3 regions of the Mesorhizobium sp. WSM4817 genome follow, and region 3 is predicted to be linked to each of the others. Evidence: predicted binding sites of a transcription regulator. Region 3 holds the regulator's gene; each other region holds the start of a gene.
The links. Region 3 encodes LexA, which represses DNA repair genes until DNA is damaged. Its sites were predicted from a motif close to TGTTCNNNNTGTGTTCNG; they were not measured.
Positions count from the first base shown of each region.

Region 1: a site for LexA is predicted at 6,032-6,049, ahead of recA (recombinase RecA). Genes of this name have one in related genera too.
Region 2: a site for LexA is predicted at 1,991-2,008, ahead of AC0L2K_RS01225 (ImuA family protein). Genes of this name have one in related genera too.

Region 1 covers NZ_JBVVQQ010000014.1:27,110-37,502, forward strand. Annotated here, with positions in the region: gene sufC (Fe-S cluster assembly ATPase SufC) at 1-86, shown strand, start outside; gene sufD (Fe-S cluster assembly protein SufD) at 130-1,398, shown strand; gene AC0L2K_RS19550 (cysteine desulfurase) at 1,587-2,828, shown strand; gene AC0L2K_RS19555 (SUF system Fe-S cluster assembly protein) at 2,834-3,226, shown strand; gene sufA (Fe-S cluster assembly scaffold SufA) at 3,316-3,696, shown strand; gene AC0L2K_RS19565 (GFA family protein) at 3,892-4,389, opposite strand; gene AC0L2K_RS19570 (TfoX/Sxy family protein) at 4,480-4,803, shown strand; gene AC0L2K_RS19575 (carbohydrate kinase family protein) at 4,976-5,896, opposite strand; gene recA (recombinase RecA) at 6,173-7,270, shown strand; gene alaS (alanine--tRNA ligase) at 7,534-10,200, shown strand.
Region 2 covers NZ_JBVVQQ010000001.1:242,054-252,446, reverse strand. Annotated here, with positions in the region: gene AC0L2K_RS01230 (DUF6504 family protein) at 1-970, opposite strand, end outside; gene AC0L2K_RS01225 (ImuA family protein) at 912-1,967, opposite strand; gene AC0L2K_RS01220 (metallopeptidase family protein) at 2,141-2,563, shown strand; gene AC0L2K_RS01215 (DUF1737 domain-containing protein) at 2,792-2,998, opposite strand; gene AC0L2K_RS01210 (HpcH/HpaI aldolase/citrate lyase family protein) at 3,025-3,903, opposite strand; gene AC0L2K_RS01205 (DUF4153 domain-containing protein) at 4,466-6,043, shown strand; gene AC0L2K_RS01200 (response regulator transcription factor) at 6,025-6,720, shown strand; gene AC0L2K_RS01195 (ATP-binding protein) at 6,780-8,276, shown strand; gene AC0L2K_RS01190 (NAD(P)/FAD-dependent oxidoreductase) at 8,343-9,509, shown strand; gene AC0L2K_RS01185 (GNAT family N-acetyltransferase) at 9,552-9,977, opposite strand; gene leuD (3-isopropylmalate dehydratase small subunit) at 10,130-10,393, shown strand, end outside.
Region 3 covers NZ_JBVVQQ010000016.1:152,486-162,878, forward strand. Annotated here, with positions in the region: gene AC0L2K_RS21905 (SurA N-terminal domain-containing protein) at 1-907, shown strand, start outside; gene trpD (anthranilate phosphoribosyltransferase) at 904-1,914, shown strand; gene trpC (indole-3-glycerol phosphate synthase TrpC) at 1,919-2,770, shown strand; gene moaC (cyclic pyranopterin monophosphate synthase MoaC) at 2,837-3,334, shown strand; gene AC0L2K_RS21925 (molybdopterin molybdotransferase MoeA) at 3,334-4,539, shown strand; gene lexA (transcriptional repressor LexA) at 4,644-5,381, shown strand; gene AC0L2K_RS21935 (ComEC/Rec2 family competence protein) at 5,375-7,831, opposite strand; gene gltX (glutamate--tRNA ligase) at 7,933-9,357, shown strand; gene gltA (citrate synthase) at 9,538-10,393, shown strand, end outside.

The DNA of each region.
Region 1 (10,393 bases), on a different contig from region 3:
GCCAGGTGGTCAAGTCGGGCGACAAGTCGCTGGCGCTCGACCTCGAGGCCAATGGCTATGCCGGCGTGATCGGCCAAGCTGCGTGAGATGCCAGAAGGCCAAGAAGGCAAGCCAAACAAGGCGAGACCGATGAATATACATACGACACCCCAGCGAACGCCGGCCGAAACGGCGCTGATCGACGCCTTCAGCGACCGGCTGTCGTTGCTGCCCGGCGACGGCACGGTGATGCTGAAGCGCGACGACGCCATCGAGGCGATTAAGAGCGGCCTGCCGACGCGGCGCATCGAATCCTGGCACTACACCGACCTGCGCCGCCTATTGACTTCGGTTCCGGATTTCGATCCCGCAGCCGCCCCAAAAGCCATTGCGCCTGTCGTCGAAGGATCCGCTGTCCTGCCGGTGCTCAACGGCGTGTCGAGTGCGAAAATGCCTGAAATTGAGGGCATCGCCGTGCAGCGCCTGTCGGAGAAGCTGACCGACGGCAGCATCGCACCGGGCCTCGACCTCTATGACGCCGACGATGCCATCGGCGCGCTGAACACCGCTTTCGTTGCCGACGGCTATTTTGTCGACATTGCCGACGGCACCGAGTTGGACAAGCCGATCGAACTGCAGAACCTGCAGGCCGGCGGCCAGACGCATGTCCGCCTCAGCGTCCGCGTCGGCGCCGGCGCCAAGGCCGTGATCGTCGAGCGCCAGGCGGGCGAGGGCGCCGCACTCGTCAGTTCGGTCAGCCAGCTTCTGCTTGACGAGGGCGCCGAGGTGACCTGGCTGATCGTGCAGGAGCAGCCGGATACAGCGACGCATCTTGCCCAGTTCAAGGCGCATCTTGGCAAAAATGCGAAGCTGACGCTGTTCGTGATGAATGCCGGCGGCAAGCTGGTGCGCCAGGAGATCGTGGTCAGAACGACAGGCGAAGGCGCCGATTTCACGCTGCGCGGCATCAACCTGCTTGCTGGTGAAACCCATACCGACGTGACCATGGTGCTCGACCATGCGGTGCCGCACACGGCTTCGACGGAAGTGATCCGCAACGTGGTGACGGGAAGAGCGCGCGGCGTCTTCCAGGGGCGCATCAACGTCCACCAATACGCGCAGAAGACCAACGCCAAGATGGCCTGCAACACGCTGCTTCTGTCGGATGACGGCGAGTTCTCGACCAAGCCTGAGCTCGAAATCTTCGCCGACGACGTCGTTTGCGGCCACGGCGCCACCGTCACCGAGATCGATCATAGCCACTTGTTCTACCTGATGGCGCGCGGCATCGACGAGAAGGCCGCTCGTGGCCTGCTGGTCAAGGCGTTCGTCGCCGAGGTGATCGAGGAACTTGACGACGAAGCGATCGTCGAGGCGCTGGAAACGAGGCTCGACGGCTGGTTCGCGGCGCACGGGTGACAGTGGGTGAGGGTTTGGCGCTTCGGCCAACACCCCTCATCCGACCGAGCTCCGCTCGGCCACCTTCTCCCACAAGGGAGAAGGAAGAGCGCCTCTCCTTCTCCCCTTGTGGGAGAAGGTGGATTGGCGCGTAGCGCCAAGACGGATGAGGGGTGCTGGAAGGAACGCGGCGTAGCAAGGACTTCGAGATGGACCAGAAAGTCGAAAACATCCCCTACGACGTCGAGGCGATCCGCCGCGACTTTCCGATCCTGTCGCGGGAAGTCTACGGCAAACCGCTGATCTATCTCGACAACGGCGCCTCGGCGCAGAAGCCGCAGGCCGTGCTCGACGCCATCCAGCACGCCTACGCCCAGGAATATGCCAACGTCCATCGCGGACTGCATTTCCTGTCGAATGCCGCGACCGACGCCTTTGAGAACGCGCGCAAGATTGTGCAAAGATTTCTGAACGCGCCTGATACCGACAACATCGTCTTCACCTCGAACACGACCGCGGCGATCAACACCGTTGCTTATGGTTATGGCATGCCCAATATCGGCGAGGGCGATGAAATAGTCCTGTCGATCATGGAACACCATTCCAACATCGTGCCGTGGCATTTCATCCGCGAGCGGCAGGGCGCGAAGCTGGTCTGGGTGCCGGTCGACGATCTCGGCATCTTCCACATCGAGGAGTTCGAGAAACGGCTGACCGACCGCACAAAACTGGTCGCCATCACGCACATGTCGAATGCGCTGGGCACCGTGACGCCGATCAAGGAGATCGTCCGCATCGCGCATGCGCGCGGCATTCCGGTGCTGGTCGACGGCAGCCAGAGCGCCGTGCACATGCCGATCGACGTGCAGGACCTCGACTGCGATTTCTTCGTCTTCACCGGCCACAAGGTTTATGGGCCCTCGGGCATCGGCGTGCTCTATGGCAAGAAGGACATGCTGGAGCGCATGCGCCCGTTCATGGGCGGCGGCGAGATGATTGAGGAGGTGACGCAAGACATCGTCACCTACAACGATCCGCCGCACCGTTTCGAGGCAGGCACGCCGCCGATCGTCCAGGCGATCGGGCTGGGTGCGGCGCTCGAATATATGGAAAAGATCGGCCGCGAGCGCATCGCCGCCCACGAGGCCGATCTCAGGGATTATGCCCATCAGCGGCTGCGCGCCATCAATTCGCTGCGCATCTTCGGCGATGCGCCTGACAAGGGCGCCATCATCTCCTTCGAGCTGCAAGGCATTCATGCCCACGACGTGTCGATGGTGATCGACAGGCAAGGCGTCGCCGTCCGTGCCGGCACCCATTGCGCCCAGCCGCTGTTGAAACGTTTTGGCGTAACCTCCACATGCAGGGCATCGTTCGGCATGTATAACACCAGAGCCGAAGTCGACGCTTTGGCCGATGCGCTCGAAAAAGCGCGAAAGTTCTTCGGATGACGATCATGGATGATGCAGGCCACACCGCTGAGACCACGTCGGAAACGGCAGCCAATGAGGTGGTTTCCGCCTCGGCCATTCCCGCCGACGAACTGGCACGGCTGACCGACGACATCGTTTCGGCGCTGAAGACGGTCTACGACCCGGAAATCCCGGCCGACATCTATGAGCTCGGCCTGATCTACAAGATCGATATCGAGGACGACCGCTCGGTCAAGATCGACATGACCCTGACCGCGCCGGGCTGCCCGGTGGCCGGCGAAATGCCGGGCTGGGTGGAAAATGCCGTCGGCGCCGTCGAAGGCGTTTCCGGCGTCGAGGTCAACATGACCTTCGATCCGCCCTGGTCGCCCGACCGCATGTCGGAAGAGGCGCAGGTCGCGGTGGGCTGGTATTGAGGCGCACTTGCGCCAGGCAGAAAACTTCACCATTTTAGGTGAAGACTCATTCCGCAGGCCTTGAACCTGCGCGAACGCGGAGAAAAAGAATGGGACGCTTCGCCGTCATCACGATGACCGAAAGGGCTGCCGATCGGGTTCGCGAGATCGTCGCGACCCGTGAGAATGCGCATGGCATTCGCCTTGGCATCAAGAAGGGCGGCTGCGCCGGCATGGAATATACGGTCGATCTGGTGACCGAGCCCAACACCAGGGACGATCATATCGAGCGCGACGGCGCCCATGTCTATGTCGCGCCTGAGGCAGCGCTTTTCCTGTTCGGCACCGAGATGGATTTCGAGCAGACGACGCTGCGCACCGGCTTCACCTTCCGCAACCCGAACCAGAGCTCGGCCTGCGGCTGCGGCGAATCGGTGGAGCTCAAGCCGGCCGATCTGAAGGCCCTGGCCGAGGCGCGCGCATCGGCCTGATTTCCCTTCTCCCTGTTGTCCCCCTCATCCGGCCCTTCGGGCCACCTTCTCCCCGCTGGGGAGAAGAGGCTTGCATCAACGCTGGCGACCTCCTCTCCCCTCGGGGAGAGGTCGGATTGCCCCGAATTGCCCTTCGCAATTCGGTTGGCAATCCGGGTGAGGGGGCTTAGCCTATGTAAACGGGGCGAAGAAATGCTAATCCACCCACATTCCCGTTCGTTTGTGCCAGTCTGCGATCGATTCCTCGGGATAGACGTCGAAGACCTTGTCGTCCTTGCCGATTTCGGGCTCGACCCAGTTCGCCTTGTATTTCAGCATGAGGTGCACCTTTTCAGGCGGTTTCGGCAGGTCTGTGTCGATCGCCGAGGCGAAGGGGTGGACCAGCTCCGGCCAAGTCCGGTCATAGAGCCACAGTGCCGAACCACATTTTTTGCAGAAATTCCGCTCGCCTGACGAGATCTCGCATTGCGGATGCTCGTCGTCCTCGATCTCGGCCTGGTAGACGCCAAGATGGCGTTTGCCCTTGATTTTCAGCGTCTCGAAATCGGCACCGAGATTGATGGCAAAGCCACCGCCGCCCTGCTGCTTGCGGCAGATCGAGCAGTAGCACAGCATGAACGGCACCGGCGTGTGGCTTTCCACCTCGAAGCGGACGGCATTGCACCGGCAGGACCCTTTGAGCAGAAGCGGCATGAAAAACTCCGACGAAATTGGCTTTCAACTTGTCAGGATGGTGCCGGCTGCGGCGATGACAAGGGGAAATCCGGGTGACATGATCGCGGCATGGACAATGAACGCATTGCCGAACTTTTCGAAGGCCTCGGACCGGTCAGCATTCGCAAGATGTTCGGCGGCAAGGGCATCTATTTCGACGGCGTGATCGTCGCCATCGTCATTCGTGACGAATTGATGCTGAAAGCCGATGCGGAAAGCGCGCCCGAATTCGAGGCGGCCGGCTGCCGGCAATGGACCTATACGGGGTCGCGGCACGGCAAGCTGGTGTCGATGCCGTATTGGAGCGTTCCCGACAGCGCCTTCGACGATCCGGATGAGATGGCGGTCTGGGCACGCCTGGCCTATGAGGCGGGGCTGCGTGCCGGCAAATAGGTGCGTCCGCTAGCCACTCAGCTAAAGACAATCGCTCCAGGTTGGCGCCGCCCCTCTCCCCGTGAAGGACGGGGAGAGGGTCGCCGGCGTCGCGGCCAAGCCCCTTCTCCCCGTCCTTCACGGGGAGAAGGTCCCGGCAGGGGGTTCAGGGGCGGCGCCAACATCCAGGGTTTCAAGCCAGGTCGCGCGCCTCGGGCACGAATGCCAGCGCCTCGGCAAAGATAGCGCTCGTGAAGGTGGCGCTCTCGACGGCGAGCATTGCTGCGGCAACGCCTTCGCGCAGCGCTGCGCCCAGCGTCAGGCCGCGCAGCAGGGCGGCCATCGTCGCGCCCGCCAGCGCATCGGCGGCGCCGACCGTGACTTTTTTCGGCGGCAGGATCGAGAAGGCGCCGACCGCGTCGAAACCCAGCACCGGACCGTCGCCAGCGGTGACCACGCCGCTTTTCAGGCCGGCGCGTCTTAGGCCGTCGACAATGCCACGCTCGTCGGCATCGACGTCGGCGCCGGTAAGCGCGCCGGCCTCGTGCCGGTTCATGAAGGCCATCGCCAGAAACTCAAGCACCAGCGTCAGCCGCGCCGCCTTGCTGGGCGAAACGGCAAGTGCAAACACGGGCTTGTCGGCTGCAAGCGCTACCAGCCGCTCGAGCGCCGCCGACGGCAGGTTTGCGTCGCAAAGGACTGCATCAGCGGTGCTGATTGCCTCGCGCACCTTGGCACGGCGGATCTGCTTGGCAAGTGCCAGGTCGTAGAGCGCCATGTCGGCGAGGCCGGCGATCAGCGCGCCGTCGCCGTCGATCAGCACTGTGTTGCTCGGCGTCGTGCGATCGAGGAACACCACGGACAGATCGGCAATGCCGGCTGCAGCAATGGCGCGTGAAAGCGTATCGGCCAGAACATCGCCGCCCCGTACCGAAAGCAGCGAGCCGGAGACGCCGCGGCGCACGGCGCAGCGCAGCGCATTGAAGACGGCGCCGCCGACTTCCTCGCGCATCGTGCCGGGGTTCGACGCCGCCGGCACGAAGGCGCCCGAAACCTGGCCGCGCCGCTCGATATAGGCGCCGCCTACTGCCAGGATCGTCGGCGACTTCATCATGCCCAGTGAGATGACCTTTGCTGCTGCCGGGTGGAGACTAGGTTGTCCGGCGGAACCCGGCAACCGGAGGCGCGATTCGGAAGATGCCTAGCAGAATCCTGCGGGTGATGCCGGGATGCATCCTGGGTGAAAACACGAAACAAAAAAAGAACAAATCCGGATATTGTTGCTTTTTCAATCGGTTGTATCCCCTTGCCAATCGAGAACAAAAAAGGTACAAATTGATAGGGATTACGGATTGTCCGGCCTTCATTGACGACCAAGGGGTGATGTATCATGGCTCAGAATTCTTTGCGGCTTGTAGAGGACAAAACGGTGGACAAATCAAAGGCTCTGGATGCGGCGCTGTCGCAAATCGAGCGTGCCTTCGGCAAGGGCTCGATCATGCGGCTCGGCGCAAACGAGCAGGTCGTCGAGATCGAAACGGTGCCGACCGGTTCGCTTGGCCTCGACATCGCGCTCGGCGTCGGCGGCCTGCCGCGCGGCCGCATCATCGAGATCTACGGGCCGGAAAGCTCGGGCAAGACGACGCTGGCGCTGCACACTGTGGCGGAGGCCCAGAAGAAGGGCGGCATCTGCGCCTTCGTCGATGCCGAGCACGCGCTCGACCCGGTCTATGCCCGCAAGCTCGGCGTCGACCTCGAAAACCTCTTGATCTCGCAGCCCGATACCGGCGAGCAGGCGCTGGAGATCTGCGACACGCTGGTGCGTTCCGGCGCCATCGACGTGCTGGTGGTCGATTCGGTCGCGGCGCTGACGCCGCGCGCCGAAATCGAAGGCGAGATGGGCGATTCGCTGCCCGGCCTGCAGGCCCGCCTGATGAGCCAGGCGCTGCGCAAGCTGACCGCCTCGATCTCGCGCTCCAACACCATGGTCATCTTCATCAACCAGATCCGCATGAAGATCGGCGTCATGTTCGGTTCGCCCGAGACCACGACCGGCGGCAACGCGCTGAAATTCTACGCTTCGGTGCGCCTCGACATTCGCCGCATCGGCTCGGTCAAGGACCGCGACGAGGTCGTCGGCAACCAGACCCGCGTCAAGGTGGTCAAGAACAAGCTGGCGCCGCCCTTCAAGGTGGTCGAGTTCGATATCATGTATGGCGAGGGCGTGTCCAAGACCGGCGAGCTGGTTGACCTCGGCGTCAAGGCTGGCGTGGTCGAAAAGTCGGGCGCCTGGTTCTCCTACAATTCGCAGCGTCTCGGCCAGGGCCGCGAGAATGCAAAACTGTTCCTGCGCGACAATCCCGATACGGCGCGCGAAATCGAATTGGCACTACGGCAGAATGCCGGGCTGATTGCGGAAAAGTTCCTCGAGAATGGTGGTTCCGAAGGCGGAGACGATGGTTTCGAGGACGAAGCCGGCGCCATGTAGGCTTCGGCAGTGGCCGGAGTTTGGCCATGATTCCCGCGCATCAGCTCCAGCCTGTGTAATCGAGTCCTGTATTGTTGCGTTCGAACCGCCGGCCTAGCGCCGGCGGTTTGCGTTTCAGCGGTGGCGCCGAGATGACCGGCAAGCCCCGCAAATTGGCCCAATTCCGTGTTTCTGGACAGGGTGCAACGCGGCGGCTAAAAGGCCATGTCCATTTGCCGTCGGCCGCGCCGGCGGCTCTCTCTAAAAGCTAAAAGGCAGTATTCATGAGTGGCGTGAACGAGATCCGGTCGACATTCCTCGACTATTTCCGCAAGGAGGGTCACGAGGTCGTCGCGTCGAGCCCGCTGGTGCCGCGCAACGACCCGACACTGATGTTCACCAATGCCGGCATGGTGCAGTTCAAGAACGTTTTCACCGGCCTGGAAAAGCGACCCTACTCGCGTGCCACGACGGCTCAGAAGAGTGTTCGCGCCGGCGGCAAGCACAACGACCTCGACAATGTCGGCTACACCGCGCGCCACCTGACCTTCTTCGAGATGCTCGGTAATTTCTCGTTCGGCGACTATTTCAAGGAGCGCGCCATCGAGCTTGCCTGGAACCTGATCACCAGGGAGTTCGGGCTGAAGAAGGACAAGCTGCTGGTCACGGTCTATCACACCGACGACGAGGCTGCCGGCTACTGGAAGAAGATCGCCGGCTTTTCCGACGATCGTATCATCCGCATTCCGACCTCGGACAATTTCTGGGCGATGGGCGACACCGGACCTTGCGGTCCGTGCTCGGAGATCTTCATCGACCGTGGCGAGCACATCTGGGGCGGCCCTCCCGGCAGCCCCGAGGAGGATGGCGACCGTTTCCTCGAATTCTGGAACCTGGTGTTCATGCAGTATGAACAGGTGACGAAGGATGAGCGCATCGACCTGCCGCGCCCGTCGATCGACACCGGCATGGGCCTGGAGCGCATGGCCTCCATTCTGCAAGGGGTCGAGAGCATCTTCGAGACCGACCTGTTCCGTCACCTGATCGAGGCCGCGTCATCCGCGCTCGGCCGCGGTCCGGATGCCGACACCGTCGGATCGTTCCGCGTCATCGCCGACCATTTGCGTTCGTCCTGCTTTCTGGTGGCCGACGGCGTGCTGCCGTCCAATGAGGGCCGCGGTTACGTGCTGCGTCGCATCATGCGCCGCGCCATGCGCCATGGGCAGCTTTTGGGCGCCGGTGATCCGCTGATGTGGCGGCTGGTGCCGGCGCTGGTGCGCGAGATGGGCCAGGCCTATTCGGAACTGGTGCGCGGCGAACAGATGATCACCGAGACGCTGAAGCTTGAAGAAACCCGTTTCCGCAAGACGCTGGTGCGCGGCTTGGGCCTGCTTTCGGAAGCGACGGAAAAGCTGGGTGCCGGCGACATGCTGGATGGCGAGACCGCCTTCAAGCTCTACGACACCTATGGCTTTCCGCTCGATCTGACGCAGGATGCGCTGCGTCAGCGCAACATCTCGGTCGATCTTGCCGGCTTCACCAATGCGATGGAGCAGCAGAAGGCCGAGGCGCGCAAGAGCTGGGCTGGTTCCGGCGAGGCGGCGACCGAAACAGTGTGGTTCCCGGTGCGCGAGAAGCATGGCGCCACCGAGTTCCTCGGCTACGAGACCGAGCAGGCGGAAGGCCTCATCCAGGCGCTGGTCAGGGACGGCAAGATCGTCGACAGCGCCGCCAACGGCGAGGCGGTTGCCGTAGTCGTCAACCAGACGCCGTTCTATGGCGAATCCGGCGGCCAGGTGGGTGATACCGGCGTCATTTCAGGCGAAGGGTTCTCAATCGAGATCTCCGATACGCAGAAGAAGGCCGACGGGCTTTTCGTGCATCTCGGCAAGGTGGCCGACGGCACGGTCGACACGGGCGCGACCGTCGAGCTGAAGGTCGACCATGCGCGCCGCTCCAGGCTGCGCGCGAACCATTCCGCGACGCATCTGATCCACGAAGCGCTGCGCGAGGTGCTAGGCACCCATGTCGCGCAGAAGGGCTCACTGGTCGCGCCCGAGCGTCTGCGCTTCGACATTTCGCACAACAAGCCGATCTCGCCTGACGAGATCGAACAGGTCGAGCGGATGGCGAACGAGATCGTCGTCCAGAACAGTCCGGTCATCACGCGGCTGATGTCGGTTGACGGTGCCATCGCCGAAGGCGCCATGGCGCTGTTCGGCGAAAAGTATGGCGACGAGGTGCGCGTCGTTTCGATGGGCACGGGCTTGCATGGCGCCAGGGCCAACCGGCCTTATTCGGTCGAGCTATGCGGCGGCACGCATGTCAGGGCGACCGGCGACATCGGTCTGGTGCGCATCGTGTCGGACAGTGCAGTCGCTGCCGGCGTGCGCCGCATCGAGGCCTTGACCGGCGAGGCGGCCAGAAAGCATCTCGACGAGCAGGACAAGCGGCTGAAGGCGGTCGCGGCGGCGCTGAAGATTTCGCCGGCCGACGTGCCGGCGCGCGTCGAGGCGCTGCTCGACGAGCGCAAGAAGCTCGAGAAGGAACTGACCGAAGCGCGCAAGAAACTGGCGCTGGGCGACCGCTCGCCAGCCGGCGTGCCTGCCGAGAACGAGACCATTGCCGGTGTCGGCTTCCTCGGCAAGGCGGTATCGGGCGTTGCGCCGAAGGATTTGAAGCCGTTGGCCGATGCCGGCAAGAAGTCGCTCGGCTCCGGCGTCGTCGTCTTCGTCGGCGCCGGCGAGGACAACAAGGCCAGCGTCGTGGTCGGCGTCACCGACGACCTGACCGGCCGCTTCAGCGCGGTCGATCTGGTCCGCGTGGCGTCCGCGGCATTGGGCGGGCAGGGCGGCGGCGGTCGGCCTGACATGGCCCAGGCCGGCGGCCCGGACGCATCGAGGGCCGAAGACGCGATCGCTGCAGTGAAGGCGGCTCTGGAGGCGGCCTGATCGGTTGCTGGGAGGCACCCCCCTCTGTCCTGCCGGACATCTCCCCCTCAAGGGGGGAGATTGGCAGCTTCATTGCCCTGCCTTTTCACAACGTCGAAAATTGGCGAAAACAATCGTGACATCCGATCTCCCCCCTTGAGGGGGAGATGTCCGGCAGGACAGAGGGGGGTGCTGTCCCTCGGCCTTTCGGACT
Region 2 (10,393 bases), on a different contig from region 3:
GCGTCTCGCCGGTCAGATCCGCCTGCTGCATGTCGAAGGCCGCGGCCGACAGCACCGAGAGGCGCACGAGATCGAAGCCATAGCCGGCATCGATGTCCTGTTCGAGCGCGGCAAGCCTCTCGTGGAACAATTTCTGGATCAGCAACGGCTCGCGCAACGGCCGCGAGGTGCCGACGGCGATGCGGCTGACGGCGCCGTCGACGCGGAAAAGCAGCAGCGCCAGCCTTCTTGCGCCCTCGCCGCGGCGCTCGAGGTCCGCCTTCAATGTCGTCGCCAGCATTTTCACCAGCCGCTCTATTTCGTCGGTCAGCATGATCGGTTCGGCGAGATGGCGTTCGACCGAAAGCGGCGCCACCGGCAGGCGCGGCGACACCGCCTCGTCGAGGCGGCCGAGCGCCTGGTCGAGACGCAAAAGCAGCGATCTGCCGAAGCGGCGGGCGAGCGGCGCGCGCGGTGCTGCCATGACGGCGCCCGCCGTGCGCAGGCCGACGCTTTCCAGGCTGGCGCGGATGTCAGGCTCGATGCGCAGCGCCGTCAGCGGCAAGGGTGCGAGAAGCGCCTCCTCCTCGCCACCGGGGACGATGCGATCACCAGAAAACCGCGCTGCCGCCCAGGCTGCACCTGGTGTGGCGGCAAGGCCGGCGCGGACATCGAAACCCTGATGGAAAAAGCGCGACAGGATGTCGTCCAGCATCGCCCGTTCGCCGCCGAAAAGATGGGTGCAGCCGGTGACGTCGAGGAACAGGCCATCGGCTGCGTCGATCGCCACCAGCGGGGTGTAGCGGTCGCACCAGTCGGCGAGGCTTTCGAGCAGGCGGCGGTCGGCCTCGGGATCGGCTTCCACGACGTCGATCGACGGATGCATGGCGCGCGCGTCGGCTATGCCCATGCCGCGCTTCAGATGAAGCGCCTCAGCCCGCTCGTCGAGGGCGGCGATGCGCTGCGCGTTCGCCTGGCGATGGCTGATCACCAGCGGCAGGTGATCCGACGGCCGCGAACGCCAGGACCGCCCCAGACGCTGGCGCAGGATCCTTTCCGCGGCGAGATGCGGAAACCACAGGGACAGGATTCGCTGCCCGTTCTTGCCGTCTTTCCCCGGCCCTTCTTTCCTCGAAACTGCGTTCATCGGGGTTCCACTCCAGTGTGAATTGTCCTGGCAAGGCGGTGCGGCTCTTGCCGATGCTGACGGTGAAGGCGGAACGGCCGATCGAGCCGGCGAGCGGCCCGGCGATCGTCTGGCGTGGTGCCGACGGCGCCGCCGACAGGACGAGGCGGACGGGTGCCGCCGTCGGCTCGGGTTCGCCGGCCTGGCGCAGCAAAAACACCGGCCCGCCGGCGCTCTGTGCCCGGGCGTGCAGCCGCCGCGTCGCGGTGAGGTCCAGCCGCTGCGGACTGCCGCGGATTTCGAGGATGACGGCGGCGAGCGCCGTCATCCGGGCGGCCTCCTCGGCGGTCCACAGCGCATCGAGGAGCCTTGGCGCCTCGGAAAACAGCAATTGCTCCGGCTCGATGCCGAAAAGGCGATGAAGTCCTGTGGCATAGGGGAAGCCGGCCTCGCGGAAGATTTCCGCGGTGCCGATCCACAGGACCGGCAGTCGCGGCCCCTGTTTGAGGATCAGGCTGACGAGCGACAGGGCGAAGCCGGCGACGGCCCCGGCATCGCGGGTCGCGGCGCCATGGATCTCGCTCAGCGCCGCCTTCGGCAGGCCGCCGCCGAGCGCAGTATCGAGATCTTCGGCGCCGGTGCGCAGAAACGCATCGGGCGGCGCCACGGCGAGGCCGCGGCGGACGATTGTCAGATTTTTGGGCGCGATTTTTTTGGGCGTGACATCAGCTGTTGGATTCCGGGGCGCATCAACGGGGGCTGCGGCCGGCGCCTGCAGGCGCTCGGGCAGCGTTCCCTCGATCTTCGCGATCTGGCGGCGCAGGGCAAAAACAGTCTCCCGCGCCACGGCGCTTGTCGCCATGACGGTCAGCTTCCACTCACAATTGTTCCTGTTATGTTCTAATAGATTCCAGAGGGCGGCCGAAGAGTCAAGCGGAGTCATGGGGAATTTATTCCTGTCAGCGAAAGGCGGCAACCCGGCTAATTGCCGAGTCCGGCGCGAAAGCCTATATGCCGGGATCAGAAGGACAAAGCATGGCCCGCATCTACAAAACCCGTACCTGGCACGACGAGCTTTCGCCGTCGATGGAGGAAATGGAGTTCCTGGCGCTAGAAGCTTACGCCCATCTGCCGGAGGAGTTTCGCAAGCTGACCGGCGAGATCGTCATCCAGATCGCCGAATTCCCGACCGACGAAATCATGGACGACCTGTCGCTGGAAACGCCTTTCGACCTGCTCGGCCTGTTCGAGGGGCGCGGCATCGCCGAGCGCTGGAATCCGCAGACCGGCGAGGGGCCGAACCGCGTCACGCTCTACCGCCGCGCCATCCTCGACTACTGGGCCGAGAACGAGGAGACGCTGGGCGATATCGTCACCCATGTGCTGATCCACGAGATCGGCCACCATTTCGGCCTGTCGGACGATGATATGGAGCGGATCGAAGAGGCGGCCGAGTAAAGGGATCGACGTCTCATTCCTTCGCGGCCCCCCTCTGTCCTGCCGGACATCTCCCCCTCAAGGGGGGAGACTGGCAGCTTTGGCCCGCACCGCACACCCTGCAACTCTGAAGATTGGCGAAAGCCGATGCGACATCCGATCTCCCCCCTTGAGGGGGGAGATGTCCGGCAGGACAGAGGGGGGTGCTGGCCCGCCGACATCTGGAAGATGTTTATGCTCGATGCGATGTCACCAATCGCTGAGCTTGGTGCCAGGGCCGTATTCCTGGCCCTCGACATCCTTCACCACGGCCTGGCCGCAGCGCATGACCTTGGTCTGCTTGTCGTAGGAATAGGTTGGCGAGCCGAACAGGTGCCAGCCCTTGTTCAGCGCCGCCGTCACCTTGTGGCAGAAGCTGGAATCGTCCGGGCCGGACAGAAAGCGGTAGAGTTTCATTTTTCATTCCTGTGATAAGTTGCCAATCATGCCGCGCTGGCGGCCGCCTTCGCCAGCAGTTTCTCGGCCTGCGCCAGATGCAGCCGCTCGAGCATTTTTCCGTTCAGCGCAATGACTTGCCTGCCGGCATTTTCGGCAAGCGCGAAGGCCTCCTTGACCGCACGCGCCTCGGCCACGGCTTCGGCAGATGGTGCAAAGGCGCGGTTTGCGGCATCGATCTGGGCCGGGTGGATCAGCGATTTGCCGTCGAACCCCATGGCGGCTGCTTCCGTGCATTCGCGCGCAAAAGCGTCCAGATCACGAAAATCGTTGAAGACACCGTCGAGCAGGTCGAGGCCACCGGCGCGTGCTGCGAGCACCATCTGCATCAGCCATGGCGTGAGATAGCGCCGGTCGGGCGTAGCGAGAATGCCGGTGTCCTTGATCAGGTCGTTCGTTCCGGCAACGAAACAGACCAGCCGCGAGGCCGGATCGCGGCAAAGCTCGGCAATCGGGCCGATGTTGAGCAGCGCCTTGGGCGTCTCGATCATCGCCCACAGCTTCACCGCGTCGGGTGAAAAATTGTCGTCGAGGACGTCGCCGGCTTCCAGGACGTCGCGCGGCGTGTCGACCTTGGGCAGCAGGATGGCGTCGGGCTCGCAGCTTGCCGCCGCCAGCAAGTCCTTGGCGCCCCATTCGCTGGAGAGCGGGTTGATGCGCACGACCATTTCGCAGCGCAGGTTTGCGCGGTGAGCGAAAATATCAGCCAGTTTTTCGCGCGCAAAAACCTTATCGGCCGGGGCGACGGCATCTTCGAGATCGATGGTGACGGCATCGCAGGCCAGCGACGAGATCTTGGCCAGCGCCTTGTCATTCGAGGCCGGGACGTAAAGCACCGAGCGGCGCGGGCGGCAGGTTTCAGTCATGCCTGATCTATGCCGCCTGGAGGCGATCGAAGCAAGCACACAGGGCAATCGCTTCGGGCAGTCATAGCTTGCATTGGATGCAAGCCAATCATCGAAGTTGGCGCCGCCCCTCATCGCCCTGCCGGGCACTTCTCCCCGTATAGGGACGGGGAGAAGGGGCTGGCGCAGCCTCGACGCCATTCTTGCAACGCAGGTGATTGGCGAAACCGGCGATGAGAGCACCCCTCTCCCCGTCACTATACGGGGAGAGGATGCCGGCAGGCAGGTGAGGGCAGCGCAAGCGCCCGGAAAGGGGTGACGGGGCGGATTCAAAGCTGAAGTGATTCCTGACCCTGCACAAAAACTGCACAACATTGCGGAAAATCTCCTCGGACCCGCCTCGCTGCCTGCATTTCGGCCGGCGAAAAGGGCGCATGCAAGAGCGCGAAAAGCCCCGTTGGTCCCTGCCCCTCCGCGATGACGGTTGCTGGCTCATCGATCCGCCGCGTTCGGCGACTCTCTTTCCCTTCATCCGCAAATCTCCGCCCCCCGGCCGGATCAAAGCCGCTGAGAAAACCCGATCATGACATCGCTGCTTACCGCCGCGCCGGGCACTTGCGCGCGCTTCGGCGTTGCCGTCCTGCTTGCCGCGCTGGCCGATTTCTTCTTCTATGGACAGCCGGTCGGCATCACGCTCTTCCTGTTCGGCATGACGCTGGCCGCCGCGGCCGCGGCGCTCCAGCCGTCGATGCTCGGCGCCGGCCGGGCCTGGTTCAAACCCGTTGCCCTGCTTGTCGGGCTACTGCCGTTCCTTGAAAATGTCAGCGCGCTGTCCGTCGCGATCGGGCTTGCGGCGCTGGCCGTCTTTACGCTTTCGCTGGTCGGGCGGCTGCGGCGCGGATTTGCCCGCATTGCCGGCCAGGTCGCGCTGTTCCTGCTCGCAGCGCCGTTTCGGTTCGTCCACGATTTCGTCCGCTGGCGCAAGGCGGCGCGGCGGCTTGGCCGGCGGCGCATCGGCTTCGCGGCGATCGCCGTCTGGATCATGCCGCTGACCCTGGGCGCAGTGTTTCTGGCGCTGTTCGGCGCCGCCAATCCGGTTATCGAATACTGGCTGTCGCTGATCGATCTCCACGCACTGCTCGACCTCATCCAGCTGCCGCGGCTGGCCTTCTGGCTGGTCGTGCTTGCCGGCGTCTGGGCTTTTTTGCGCCCGCGCCGGCCGCGCTTCTTGCGCCGCATTGCGCGTCGGGTGACACCTGTCCCTGTCAGCGCGGTGACGACGACGACAAAACCCGCCAGGGCGATCGAGGACATCATCTTCGGCAAGGCCGCCATCCTTCGCGCGCTGGTCATCTTCAACATCCTGTTCGCGATGCAGACCGCGCTCGACGCCACCTATCTGTGGGGCGGCATCGCCCTGCCCGACGGGCTGACCTACGCCGCCTATGCGCACCGCGGCGCCTATCCGCTGATCGTCACGGCGCTGCTCGCCGCCGGTTTCGTGCTGGCGGCGCTCAGGCCGGGAAGTGCCACTTCCAGCGATCCGTTCATCCGCCGGCTGGTCTATGTCTGGGTGGCGCAGAACATCGTGCTGGTCATCTCGTCGATCCTGCGGCTTGAACTCTATGTCGGCATCTATGCGCTGACCTACTGGCGCGTCGCCGCCTTCGTCTGGATGGGGCTGGTGGCGGCGGGCCTTGCCCTGATCATCGCCCGCATCGCGCTCGGAAAATCCAATGAATGGCTGCTTTCCGCCAATCTTCTGACGCTATCGGCGACGCTTTATGCCTGCTCGTTAATCAATTTTGCCGCCCTGATCGCCAACTACAATGTCGAGCACTCATTCGAAATGACCGGCCACGGAACCGAGCTCGATTTCTGGTACCTGCGTTCGCTCGGTCCCAGCGCCCGGCCGGCACTCGATCGCTTCCTCGAGCAGCAGGCCAGGACGAAGGCGGCCAGCTTTTCCCCTACCGCGAACTCGCCCGTTTGCTGGGACAGGACGAGGCCCGCTACCGCGCGGCCCAGGAAAACTGGCGCGCCTGGAGCTTTCGCGACTGGCGGCTCCTTCGCACTCTCGACACGTCTATCCCGTTCGTGGTTCCTCAGGGCTCCGAACCCTTCGTGCCGGGCCGCTGATCGATGCCGCATCACATCCTGATCGCCGACGATGATCCGCACATCCGCGAGATCATCTGTTTCGCGCTTGAAAAGGCCGGCATGAAAACGGTTGCGGTAGCCGACGGCGCCGCCGCCTTGCAGGCGATCGAGCGCCGCGCGCCCGACCTTGTCGTGCTCGACATCGGCATGCCGGAGATGGACGGGCTGGAGGTCTGCCGGCGGCTGCGGCACACATCCGATGTGCCGGTGCTGTTCCTGTCCGCGCGTGATGAAGAAATCGATCGCATCCTGGGGCTCGAAATGGGTGGCGACGACTATGTCACCAAGCCGTTCAGCCCGCGCGAGCTGGTCGCCCGCGTCAACGTCATCCTGCGGCGCGCCCGCCCGGCAAAAGCCGAACAGGCCGACGACAGGCAATTCTCGCATGGCAGACTGGCTTTGCTGCCGGCCAGCCACGCCGCCAGCTTCGACGGCAGGCCGCTGGTGCTGACCTCGATCGAATTCGCCATCCTGAAGGGGTTTCTGGCGCGCCCGGCGCATGTGCTTGGGCGCGACATGGTGATGGCCAATGCCTATGCCGGCAACATCCATGTCGCCGACCGCACCGTCGACAGCCATATCCGCAACATCCGCGCCAAGCTGGCGGCGGCCGGCTGCACAGATGCGATCGAGACCGTGCATGGCGTCGGCTTCCGGCTCGGCCGGTGCGGCGCGTGACCGCGCATAAATGGCGGCCGCGCCTCGCCACCATCGTTGTCGCCATCCTGATCATGGTGATGGCGCTGCCGCTGGTCGGCCTGTTCTTCTTCAGGCTCTACGAGAACCAGCTGATCCGCCAGGCCGAGGCCGAGCTGATCGCGCAGGGCGCCGCCCTTGCCGCCATCCATGCGCAAGAGGTCCGCGACGCCGGCATCCCGGCTGAAAAGCTCGGCGCGGCCGTGCCTGCCGACAGCGACAATCCGGACTCTCCCTACCGGCCGATCGAGCCAAGCCTCGATCTTGCGTCCGACAGGGTTCTGGCGACACGGCCTGCGGCGACGGTCGCCACCGTCGATCCCGCCTTCACGGCGATCGGCGCGCGGCTGTCGGGTATTCTTGCCGAGACGCAGAAAACCACGCTTGCCGGCTTTCGGCTGCTCGACCCAAAAGGCGTCGTCATCGCCGGACGCGAGGAGATCGGCCTGTCGCTCGGCGCCGTCGGCGAGGTTCGCGCAGCACTTGCCGGCCGCTATGCCAGCGCGCTCCGGCAGAGGGTTCCGAACCAGCCTTCACCTTCGCTCTATTCGGTCAGCCGCGGCACGAGAGTCCGCGTCTTCGTCGCCATGCCGGTCGCCGTCGACGGCAAGGTCGCCGGCGTCGTCTATCTGTCGCGGACGCCGAACAACATCGTCAAGCATCTTTATGGCGAGCGCGGCAAGGTGGTGCTGGCGGCGATCGCCATCCTCGGCGGCACGCTGCTCATCGGCCTGATCTTCCTGCGCACCGTCAGCCGGCCGATCTACGCGCTGATGGAGCGGACAAAGCGGATCGCCGCCGGTGATCGAGCAGCGATCAGGCCGCTCGACCATCATGGCACGCGCGAGATGGCAGCGCTGTCCGACGCTTTCCTCGAGATGGCCGAAAAGCTGCATGCGCGCTCCGACAGCATCCAGACCTTCGCCACCCATGTCTCGCACGAGCTCAAATCGCCGCTGACGGCGATCCAGGGGGCGGCCGAACTGCTGCGCGATTCAGGTAGCGCAATGGACGAGGCCGAGCGGCGGCGGTTTTCAGACAATATCGTCACCGACGCCGGGCGGCTCAATCTGCTGGTGCGTCGTCTGCTCGACCTGGCGCGCGCCGAAAATCTTGCGCCCAGCGGCGAAAGCACGTCGCTCAGTGCGGCCCTGGCGCTGTTGCCGACCGGGGACAGGCTGGCGCTTCGTATTGAGGCGGGCGGCGAGACCGGCCTGCGCATCTCGGCCGAGAACGCTGCGATCGTGCTCGCCAATCTCATCGACAATTCGGCAAGGCATGGCGCGACGCTGGTTTCGATCACGGCGGCGAGCGCAGGCGGCAAGGCGACGATCCAGGTGAGCGACGACGGCGCCGGCATTTCGCCGAGCAACCGCGCGCGTATTTTCGAGCCATTCTTCACCACACGCCGCGATTGCGGCGGCACCGGCATGGGCCTCGGCATCGTTCTGGCCCTGCTGAAAGCGCATGATGGCACGATCCGCCTGGTTGACTCCGAGCGCGGCACGCGCTTCGAGATCATCTTGCCGGCTGTATGAATTGCAGCATGATCGTTTCAGAAAACCGGCTTCGGGATCATGCTTCAGAACTGGAGAAGCGAAAAAGTGCGCTACGACGTCGTCATCATCGGCGGAGCCATCGTCGGCTCCTCGATCGCCTATTATTTGCGCGCGGAAGGGTTTTCGGGCTCGATCGCGCTGGTCGAGCGCGACCCGCAGTTTGCCCATGCGGCAACGACGCTGTCCTGCGCTTCGATCCGCCAGCAGTTTTCGATTCCGCAAAACATCCGGCTGTCGCAGTTCACGCTGAAACTGTTCCGGCGGCTGACGGAAGAGTTCGGGGCCGACGCCGATATCGGTTTTCGCGAAGGCGGCTACCTCATCCTTGCCGGCGAGAACGGGTTGCCGATCCTTGAGGCCAACCACCAGACGCAGTTGGCCGAGGGCGCCGACATCGTGCTTGAGGATGCGGAGGCGCTCGTCCGCCGGTTTGCATGGCTGTCGGCCGAGGGCATCACCGCCGGCGCCTATGGCCGCAGCGGCGAGGGCTGGTTCGACGCGCATGCCATGCTGATGCTGTTCCGCAAGGCGCTGCGCGACAAAAAGATCGATTTCATCACCGCCGACGTGACCGGCATCGAACGGCAGGGCGACCGTGTCACCGGCGTCAGCCTCGACAATGGCGAAAGGCTCGACGCCGGCATCGTCGTCAACGCCGCCGGGCCGAATGCCGGAAAAGTCTCGGCAATGGCCGGACTGGTGCTGCCGGTGGAACCGCGCAAGCGCAATGTCTTCATCTTCGAGGCGCGCGAGAAATATGACGACATGCCGCTGCTGGTCGATCCCTCAGGCATCTATGTCCGGCCAGAAGGCTCGATCTACATCACCGGCGGCGCCGAACCGGAAGACGGCGACGGCCCCGCCGATCCCAGCGATTTCGAGCCCGACTGGCCGCTGTTCGAAGAGGTAATCTGGCCAGTGCTGGCGACCCGCATTCCGGCCTTCGAGGCGATCAAGGCGACGCGCGCCTGGGCCGGCCATTACGATTACAACACGCTCGACCAAAACGCGGTGATCGGCCCGCATCCGCAGGTGCAGAATTTTCTCTTCGCCAATGGTTTTTCCGGCCACGGCCTGCAGCAGGCGCCGGCGGTCGGCAAGGCGCTGGCCGAGCTGATCGTGCATGGCGGCTACCGCACGGTGGACTGCTCGGCGTTTGGGTACAGCCGTGTCGCTGAGGGGCGGGCTTTCAGGGAGTTGAATGTGATCTGACGCTGGCGGGCATCAAAGGGTTCCGCACCGGAAGGCCAGCCGTCAGCGCTCGCGGCCAAACCAGAACGCGTCCGCCATCCGCGTCATGCCGATCCGTTCGTAGAAGCCGACGGCGTCGGGCACGGAGATCAGTGACATGGCGACGGATGGCCCGAGCTGCCGCCGCGCTTCGTCGAGCAGGCCCTTGCCGATGCCGAGCCCTTGCGCCGATTTGCAGACGGCGAGCTCGGAAATATAGCACACCCACGAGAAGTCGGTGATGCCTCGGGCGAGGCCAATCAGCGGCTTGCCAGGCGCATCGAGGCGCGCCGTCAACACCAGATCTGCATTGGCAAGCATCGCCTTCAGACGGACGTCGTCATCGATGGGCCGAGTGACGCCGAGGCCGGATTCCACCAGCACGCGGCGGAACTCGGCTGCGTCGAGGTTCGGTTCGGTGGCGTAGAGTACTTTGGGACGTGTTGTCATGCCGGCCAAGGTGCACCATAGGGCGGCAACTTTGAAGCGGTCCGTGCTCTAGGACCAAAGCTTGCGAAAACAGCCGCCTTTTATTTGCCTGCAGCTTTGTGTAAACCGGGCGCCAATACATCCCCGCAGCGAAAAGAAGACGGGCAAGACCTATGGAAAAATTCACCAAGCTCACCGGCGTTGCCGCGCCGATGCCGATCGTCAATGTCGACACCGACATGATCATTCCCAAGGATTATCTCAAGACGATCAAGCGCACCGGGCTCGGCAGCGGACTGTTTGCCGAAATGCGCTACACGGACGACGGCTCGGAAAACCCCGACTTCGTGCTCAACAAGCCGGCCTACCGCAAGGCGCAGATCTTGGTCGCCGGCGACAATTTCGGCTGCGGCTCGTCGCGCGAGCATGCGCCGTGG
Region 3 (10,393 bases):
GGCGTTTGCGCTCAACGTCAACGAAGTCAGCCCGGTCGTTCAGGGCGCCTTCGGTCCGGTGCTGCTGCGCGTCACCGAGATCAAGCCCGAAGTGGTGAAGCCGCTGGCCGAAGTGGCCGCCGACATCCGCAAGGACCTGGCGCTGGGCGAGGCAAGCCGCATTCTGCTCGACGTGCATGACAGTTACGAAGACAGCCGCGCTTCGGGCAGCACGCTCGAGCAAGCGGCCGAAAAACTGAAGCTGAAGGTCGTCACCGTCGACGCGATCGATCGCACCGGCCTGAGGCCGGACGGCGCCATCGTCAAGGATCTGCCGGAATCGCCGGAGCTGATCAAGGCGGTGTTCGATGCCGAACCCGGTACCGAGAATCCCGACCTCACCACTGCCAACAACGGCTTCGTGTTCTACGAGGTGGATTCGGTCACGCCGGCCCGCGACCGCACGCTGGATGAAGTCCGCCAGAAGGTGGTGGCCGACTGGACGGCGGCGGAAACGACCAAGCGGCTCACCGCAAAAGCGCAGGAGCTCGAAAAGCGTCTCGAGGCCGGCACTACGCTCGACGTGATCGCGAGCGAGCTCAAGCTTGAGAAGCAGACCAAGCGCGGCGTCAAGCGCGGGGCGGACGACGCCGATTTCGGCAAGGAAGGGGCGGCTGCTATGTTCGGCGAAGGCGAAGGCGGGACCGGATTGATCCCCTCGCCCACCGGCGACGGACAGATCCTGTTCAGGATTGCCGAAGTGTTCGAGCCTGCCGGAGCCGACGCCAGCTCGGTGCCGGACGACGAGCAGAAATCGTTCACCGCCGGCATGTCCGACGACCTTCTCGACCAGTTGGTGGCGCAGCTGCAGACGCAATATGACGTTCGCATCGACCAAACCGCCGTTGCCCAAGCCCTGACCAGATGAGCGCGCTCAAGACCCATATCGCCAAGGTCGCCGCTGGCAGCTCCCTTTCCTTCGAGGAAGCGCGCGATGCCTTCGACATCATCATGTCGGGCGACGCTACGCCCGGCCAGATCGGCGGCTTCCTGATGGCGCTGCGCGTGCGCGGCGAGACTGTGAGCGAGATTTCCGGCGCCGTCGCCACCATGCGCGCCAAGATGCTGCGCGTCGACGCGCCGGCTGGCGCCATCGACATCGTCGGCACCGGCGGCGACAATTCGCACAGCGTCAACATCTCGACCGCATCCGCGTTCGTCATCGCCGCCTGCGGCGTGCCGGTGGCCAAGCACGGCAATCGCGGACTGTCCTCGCAGACCGGCGCCGCCGACGTGCTGACCGCGCTTGGCGTCAAGCTCGACATCCCGCCGGAAACGATCGGCCGCTGCATCCACGACGCAGGCGTCGGCTTCATGTTCGCACCGGCGCATCATCCGGCGATGAAGCATGTCGGCCCGATCCGCGCCGAGCTCGGCACCCGCACAATCTTCAACCTGCTTGGCCCGCTCTCCAATCCGGCTGGTGTCGTCAGGCAGATGGTTGGCGTCTTCTTGCCGGAATGGATCATGCCGGTGGCCGAGACGTTGAAGGCACTGGGCGCCGACCACGCCTGGGTCGCCCATGGCGACGGCTATGACGAGATCACCACCACCGGCGAAACCCAAGTCGCCGAACTGGTCGGCGGCGAGATCCGCAGCTTTACGCTGACCCCGGAAGCGGTCGGGCTGAAGCGGCATACCAAGGACGAGTTGCGCGGCGGCGATGCCGCCTACAACGCCCAGGCGCTGCGCGACATGCTGGGCGGCGCTGCCGGCGCCTTTCGCGATACGGTGCTGATGAACGCCGGCGCCGGACTGGTGGTGGCGGGAAAGGCGACGACGCTTGCCGATGGCATGGCGACGGCGGCGCAAGCCATCGACAGCGGCCGGGCGCTAAAGGTGCTTGACCGGCTGGTCGAGATTTCAAACGGATAGCGCCGTGTCTGATATCCTGCGCAAGATCGAAGCCTACAAGCGCGACGAGATCGCGGCGGCGAAGGCACGGGTGCCGTTTGCCGAAATCAAGGCACGGGCGAGGGCTACCGATGCACCGCGCGGCTTTCTCTCGGCCCTTGAAGCCAAACGCAAATCCGGCAGTTTCGCGCTGATCGCCGAGATCAAGAAGGCGAGCCCGTCCAAGGGCCTGATCCGCGCCGATTTCGATCCGCCGGCGCTGGCCCAGGCCTATGCCAAAGGTGGGGCTGCCTGCCTGTCGGTGCTGACCGATGCGCCGTCTTTCCAAGGGGCGCCTGAATTCCTCACCGATGCGCGCAGCGCCGTGACATTGCCGGCTTTGCGCAAGGATTTTCTGTTCGAGCCCTATCAGGTGTTCGAGGCCCGTGCGTGGGGCGCGGACGCCATCCTGATCATCATGGCGAGCGTCGATGACGCCGTGGCCAGGGAACTCGAAACGACGGCTTTCGAGCTCGGCATGGACGCGCTGGTCGAGGTGCATGACGAGGCCGAGACGGAACGCGCGCTGAAACTGTCGTCGCGGCTGATCGGCATCAACAACCGCAATCTCCGGACATTCGAAACCAGCATCGAGACATCGGAGCGGCTCGCGGCGATGGTGCCGGCCGACCGGCTGCTGGTCAGCGAGAGCGGTATTTTCTCGCACCAGGACTGCCGCAGGCTGGAACGGAGCGACATTGGCACTTTCCTCGTCGGCGAGAGCCTGATGCGGCAACTGGACGTGGCCACTGCGACGCACCTGCTTTTGACGGGCAAGGCGCCCGCCAATGCATCTGCCCGAAAATCGGAATCGATGTTCGGAGAGCATGATGCATAGATACAAAGCGTCAGAGTGTAGTTTGTGCGTCCAAACGGACGCACGTCGCTCCAGGGTGACCTGACGATGTCGGCCGCCCTCACCCATCTTGGCGCAGAAGGCGAAGCCAATATGGTCGATGTCGGCGACAAGGCGGAGACGACCCGCACGGCAATCGCCGAAGGTCTTGTCTCGATGCGGCCCGAAACGCTGAAAATGATTCTCGACGGCGATGCCAGGAAGGGCGACGTGCTGGGTACGGCGCGCATCGCCGGCATCATGGCGGCCAAGAGGACGCATGAGCTGATCCCGCTCTGCCATCCGCTGCTGTTGACCAAGATATCGGTAGACATCGAACCTGACGCGAAGCTGCCCGGCCTGAAGGTCACGGCGCTGGCCCGCGTCACCGGCAAGACCGGCGTCGAGATGGAAGCGCTGACCGCCGTCTCGGTCGCCTGCCTGACCATCTATGATATGGCCAAGGCGGTCGATCGCGGCATGGCCATCTCCGGCATCAGGCTGGTGGAAAAGACCGGCGGCAAATCCGGCGACTACAAGGCGGATGCCCAGGGGGCAGGCCAATAATGGCGCTGCTTGCGGTCGCCGAGGCGCTCGAGCACCTGCTTGCGGATGCTGCGCCCTTGCAGGCTGAAAGCGTCGCCCTGATGGATGCCGCCGACCGCGTGCTGGCGGAGCCGCTCATCGCGCTCCGCACCCAGCCGCCATTCAACGCGTCGGCCATGGACGGCTATGCCGTGCGGGCCGACGATGTCGCCTCCGTGCCCGCGAGACTTTCGGTGATCGGCATGGCGCCGGCCGGACGCGGCTTTGCCGGGACAGTCGGCCCGGCGCAGGCCGTGCGCATCTTCACCGGCGCGCCGCTTCCCGGAGGCGCCGACACCATCGTCATCCAGGAGAATGTCCGCGACCTCGGCGGCGGCATGGTCGAAGTGACCGCGCCGACGGTTGAAGGCCGCAACATCCGCCGCCTCGGGCTCGATTTCTCGCAGGGCGACATGCTGCTGGAGAAAGGCCGCCTGTTTGATCCGGCGGCATTGTCGCTGGCGGCGTCGGCCAACCACCAGCAGGTCCGCGTGGTGAAACGGCCGCTGGTCGCCATCATCGCCACCGGCGACGAATTGCTGCCGCCGGGCAGCGACCTTGGCCCCGGCCAGATCATCTCCTCCAATGCCTATGGCGTCGCCGCCGCGGCCCGCTCGGTCGGCGCCAGCGCCCTCGATCTCGGCATCGCCGCCGACCGCAAGGACGCGATCGCCGCGCTGGTGACAAAAGCCGTCGCCGCAGGCGCGGACGTCATCGTCACGCTGGGCGGCGCCTCGGTCGGCGACCATGACCTCGTCCATGACGTGCTGACCGGCGAAGGCATGGCGCTCGATTTCTGGAAAATCGCCATGCGGCCCGGCAAGCCACTGATGTTCGGGCGGCTGGGCGCCATCCGCTGCATCGGCCTGCCTGGCAATCCGGTGGCCAGCCTGGTCTGCACGCAGCTCTTTCTGAAGCCGCTGCTGGCGCGGCTCGGCGGCCGCGCCTTCCGCCAGGACATGCGTCAGGCGCGGCTCGGCGCCGCCATGCCGGCTAACGATCTCAGGCAGGACTATGTACGCGCGGTGGTGAAGGAAGAAGCTGGCACGCTTGAGGCAACGCCGTTCAGTATCCAGGATTCCTCGATGCTCAGAATGCTGGCCGACGCCAACGGACTGGTCGTGCGCGAGCCATTCGCTCCCGCAGCCGCAGCGGGCGCCGCCTGCAGCGTGCTGATGCTACGCTGAACAAAACGTCAACACATTCATTAAACTTTAAATGGTTGCGGAACACAACTGGAACAGATAGTGTTTGTTCTGGGTTTGTTTTTCTGATTCTGTTGGGGGTCGCGATGCTGACACGCAAACAACATGAACTGCTGATGTTCATCCACGAACGGCTGAAGGAAAGCGGCATTCCGCCCTCGTTCGACGAGATGAAGGAAGCGCTCGACCTCGCCTCCAAATCGGGGATCCACCGGCTGATCACGGCGCTGGAGGAACGCGGTTTCATTCGCCGCCTGCCCAACCGCGCCCGCGCGCTGGAGGTGCTGCGCCTGCCCGATTCGATCGCGCCGGGCCTCAATGCGGCGCGCAAATTCTCGCCGAGCGTCATTCAAGGCTCCCTTGGCCAGGGCGGCCTCGGACGCCAGATCAAGCCAGCGCCTTCGCGCATGCGTGCTGCCGGCAATGACGACGACGTCGTTGCCACCGTCTCCATACCGGTGATGGGCCGCATCGCTGCCGGTGTGCCGATCGACGCCATCCAGCACCAGACGCATTCGATCTCGGTGCCACCGGACATGATCACCGGCGGCACGCACTACGCGCTGGAGGTCAAGGGTGATTCGATGATCGAGGCCGGCATCTTCGACGGCGACACGGTCATCATCCGCAACGCCGAAACCGCCCAGCCTGGCGAGATCATTGTCGCTCTGGTCGACGAGGAGGAGGCGACGCTGAAGCGATTCCGCCGCAAAGGTGCCTCGATCGCACTGGAAGCCGCCAATCCGGCCTACGAGACGCGCATCTTCGGGCCGGACCGGGTCAAGGTGCAGGGCAAGCTCGTCGGACTGATCCGGCGTTACTGAACGGCAGGCTTCTTGGGTTTCTCGGCCCTGCGGTATGGCGGCAGGCCCCTCGCCTCGCGCGAAAATCGCCGCTGCTCATGCCAAGGCCTGTATGGCTGTCTGACGGCAAAACGGATTTCTGCGCGCGTTGTCGCCGATAGCGGATCGAAGAAGACGGCGGCACTGCCCATGCGAGCGAGCTGCCGTTTGGTGACGACGAGAACCAGCGGGTTGCGGCAGGGTTTGTAATAGGCTGTGGCATCGTCGATGACGATCAAATCCGCAAAGGCACAGGCCGGCCGCGCGGTTTTGCGGTTGTCGGCGAGCGCGATGAGCGCGCCGGACGGATGCCGGGCCAGGCACAGGCCGGCAGTGCAGGTGAAAGGCGCTCCCGGCGGCAGGTCGGCCGGATCGGCGATGTCGAACCGCACATCTCCTTTTTCGAATGTCTCCGGCTCGACGATCGTTGTTGAAACCAGCGCATGTTTCCAGTTGTCGGTGGTGAATTCGTTCGAACGCATCCGGTTGACGGCAAGTTCGCCGCCGCCGATCGGCAGCGCCACCAGATGCGCATCCTCCGAGATCAGCACGTCGGGGGTGCGCGTCTCGGAAATCGTCAGCAGGCCGGCGAGCGCAAAGGGAAGTGCCGCAAGCCGCAGCCATGTCGTCGCCATCGTGGCGATGACTAAGGCGACCGTCACCAGCAGAACCGATTGCAACGAAATCAGGCCGACTGCATCGACGGGCGAACGCTCCGAGATCCATCCCGAAATTGCAATCATCGCCGTCAGGCCCTTGCCCATCATGTAGAGGAAAGGGCCGTCGAGGCCGAAAGGCATTGCCAAGGCGCTGAGGACCGCCAGGAACATGACGATCGTGACGATCGGCATGACGGCCAGGTTGGCGAACAGGCTGAGCGGCGAGACGCGCTGGAAGTGCCAGATGGCGAAGAGCGCGGTGGCGCTGCCGGCAATGATGGAGGTCATTGCGATGGTGCCTGCCCCGGCGACGAGCTTGCGCGTGACGAAAGCGACCGGTGACCGTCGCTGTCGCGGCGCCTTGGCCTTGTCGGCACGATAGTCGGACCAACCGGCATAGGCGCCCACGAGAGCCGCAGTCGCGGCGAACGACATCTGGAAGCTTGCGCCGACCACCTCGTGCGGCGACACGACGATAACGGCGATGGCCGAAATCGCCAGGTTGCGCATGGTGAGTGCCGCCCGGTCGAACAGCACGGCGACAAGCATTACTGCCAGCATGATGAAGCTGCGTTCAGCCGCGACCACGATACCGGAAAAGATCAGATAGGCAGCGATGGAGACGAGTGCGGCAGCAGCCGCATATTTTTTGACCGGCCGGCGCGACGAAAAGTCGGGAAACAGCGCAAAGGCGCCGCGCAGCAATCCCATGACGGTGCCGGCGACAAGCGCCATATGCAGGCCGGAAATGGAGATGATGTGGTAGATGCCGGTGCGCCGCATCGATTCGTTTATCTCTTCGGGGATGCCGGCACGCACGCCGACGATCAGCGCAGCGGCAATCTCCCCCTCGGCACCACCGATGCTGTCCCTGATATGGTCGGCGATGGATTCGCGCGCCTTCTCGATCGACGAAGAAAGGCGTGCGGTTAACGGTGCATCTTCGGAGACGACGATCTTTGGACTGCCGAGGAAAAAGCCACTGGCACCGATACCGGCGAAATAGCTGTCAAAGGAAAAGTCAAAGCTGTCCGGTCTGACCGGGCCAGTCGGAGGCAGAAGCCTCACATAGCCGGTTGCCACCGAGCCTGCGGTCATCTCAGCGGGAATCTTGCGTGCCGACACCCTGACACGTTCGGGTGCATAACGCAGTGTCGGCCGGGCGGTCGACATCACATCGATGGTCAGCCTGATCCGGCCGTTCGCCATCTGGTCGAGCCTGACGACACGGCCGGTCAGCCGGGTCTGGATTTCCGAACCGAGCATCTTCGTTCCGGCGCGCCAGGTTTCAACCTTGGCGGCGAGCACACCAAGCGCGCACAGCAACGCTGCCATGAAGCACAGGTGCGTTTTGCGGCGTGAGCGCGTGACGGCCGCACACAATGCCGTAAGGACCACGACGGCGATGGGCTGGGCAAAGTCCGGTTCGACGGCAAGCGAAAAATAGACGATCACCCCGCATGCTAGGAAAACCGGCACCAGCAGGAAGGCGACGCCCCGGTCGAGTTCCAGGCCGGCTGCCGCGGCCACGCTGTTGCGGACACCGGATGGTGAAAGATGGCTGAGCTGTCGGCGAAAACGAATGACAGGGCCGGGTGCTGAAGCCGGTATCGGCGCCGGGCGATCCGGCGAAAGAGGTTGGATGCTCAGCGGCGACGCAGGCAGCGAAACGGGTAGCGACTCAGTGCGAGGAACGTCGGCAAACAGCGATCGTTCGCTGACGCTTGCGGTCGCGCCCTCGCTCTCGTCCACGCCGCGGCCTGGTCCAGCCATAGGGTTCGCCCCTTGCGCCCTTGACCTCCTATGCTACATGAACGCGCGACGCGCGAAAGTCCGCGCACCACATCCGTTTTCTGCGCTTGCCCAGGAGTTCCATGTCCGACAAGGTCGTCACCCGTTTTGCCCCTTCGCCCACCGGATTCCTGCATATTGGCGGGGCGCGCACGGCGCTGTTCAATTGGCTGTATGCGAAACACACTGGCGGCAAGATGCTGCTGCGCATCGAGGACACCGATCGCGAGCGTTCGACCGATGCGGCAACCGCTGCCATCCTCGATGGGCTCTCCTGGCTCGGCCTCACCTGGGACGGCGAACCGGTATCCCAGTTCGAGCGCGCGCCGCGCCACCGCGCGGTTGCCGAGGAGCTGGTGCGCCTCGGCAAAGCCTATTACTGCTATGCGACGCCGGCCGAGCTGGAGGCGATGCGCGAGAGTGCGCGGGCCAAGGGCTTGCCTCCCCGCTATGACGGCCGCTGGCGCGACCGCGACCCGTCAGAGGCACCGGTTGGCGCCAGGGGCGCGATCCGCATCAAGGCGCCGGCCGAAGGCGAGACGGTGGTACATGACCGCGTGCAGGGCGGAGTCCGCTTCCCCAACAAGGACCTCGACGATTTCATCATCCTGCGCTCGGACGGCAACCCGACCTATATGCATGCCGTCGTCGTCGACGACCACGACATGGGCATCACCCACATCATCCGCGGCGACGACCATCTGACCAATGCCGCCCGCCAAATGGTGATCTATCGAGCCTTGGGCTGGGAGGTGCCGTCAATGGCGCATATCCCGCTGATCCATGGCGCCGACGGCGCCAAGCTGTCGAAGCGGCACGGCGCCCTCGGCGTTGAAGCCTATCGCGCCATGGGCTATCTGCCCGAGGCACTGCTCAACTACCTGGCGCGGCTCGGCTGGAGCCACGGCGACGACGAGGTCATATCGATCACCGACATGATTGCGTGGTTCGACATCGGCGATGTCAACAAGGGGGCCGCCCGCTTCGACTTCGCCAAGCTCGAGGCGCTGAACGGCGTGCATATGCGGCGCATGAACGAGCCCGAATTGCTCGATATCTTCATCAACACCTTGCCCTATCTCGAAGGCGGCCCGGCGATCGCAGCGCGCCTCGACGACACACGCAAGGCGCAGTTGCTGGCCGCCCTGCCCGGCTTGAAGGAGCGCGCCAAGACGCTGGTCGAGCTGGTCGACGGTGCCGCCTTCCTGTTTGCCGAGCGGCCGCTGCCGATCGACGAGAAGGCGGCGGCGCTGCTCGGCGGCGAGGCGCGCGAGATCCTGCGGGGCGCCCATGCGGCGCTGAAGGCGATTTCAGGGGATTGGACGGCCGCAGCGGCGGAAGCGGCGATCCGCGAATATGCGCTCGCCGGCGGCCATAAGCTTGGCGCAGTGGCCCAACCCTTGCGCGCCGCGCTAACCGGCAAAAGCACCTCGCCCGGCGTGTTCGACGTGCTTGCCGTGCTTGGCCGCGAGGAAAGCTTGGCGCGCGTCGCGGATCAAATCGATTAGCAAAACTGGCCCAAGAAGATTGGCATTGAAAGGTGGGTTTCGCAGTGCAACATTAGGTCTTGGCCCAATTTGGCACGCAATCCAATTGCGGGCGCAAACGCGCGAACTCCGATACTTTCGACGTTTTGCGTTGCAGAAATTTTGCCTTTGCCGACATGAGAAAACAAAAAGGAGTTTGCAATGTCCGAAGCTGCGACAAAAATGGAATTTGGCGGCAAAACCCACGCGTCGACCGCGAAACTTGAATTCGGCGGCAAAACTCACGAACTCAAGGTGCGAAGCGGCTCGGTCGGACCTGACGTCATCGATATCGGCGCGCTTTACAGCACCACCGGGGCCTTCACCTACGATCCCGGCTTCACCTCGACGGCAAGTTGCGAGTCGGAAATCACCTTCATCGATGGCGATGCCGGCATCCTTTTGCATCGCGGTTATCCGATCGACCAGTTGGCCGAGCACGGCGACTTCCTCGAAGTCTGTTATCTCCTGCTCTACGGCGAACTGCCGACCAAGGCGCAGAAGGACGATTTCGACTACCGGGTCACGCGCCACACCATGGTGCACGAGCAGATGTCGCGCTTCTTCACCGGCTTTCGCCGCGACGCCCACCCGATGGCGGTGATGTGCGGCGTGGTCGGTGCGCTGTCAGCTTTCTATCACGATTCCACCGACATCTCGGACCCCTACCAGCGCATGGTCGCATCGATGCGGCTGATCGCCAAGATGCCGACGATCGCGGCGATGGCTTACAAATACCACATCGGCCAGCCCTTCATTTACCCCAAGAACGAGCTGAATTTCGCGGCCAACTTCCTGCATATGTGCTTTGCCGTGCCGTGCGAGGAATACAAGATCAACCCGGTGCTGGCGCGTGCGATGGAGCGCATTTTCATCCTGCACGCCGATCACGAGCAGAACGCCTCGACCTCGACCGTTCGCCTCGCCGGCTCGTCCGGCGCCAATCCGTTCGCCTGCATCGCCGCCGGCATCGCCTGCCTGTGGGGACCGGCCCATGGCGGCGCCAACGAGGCAGCCT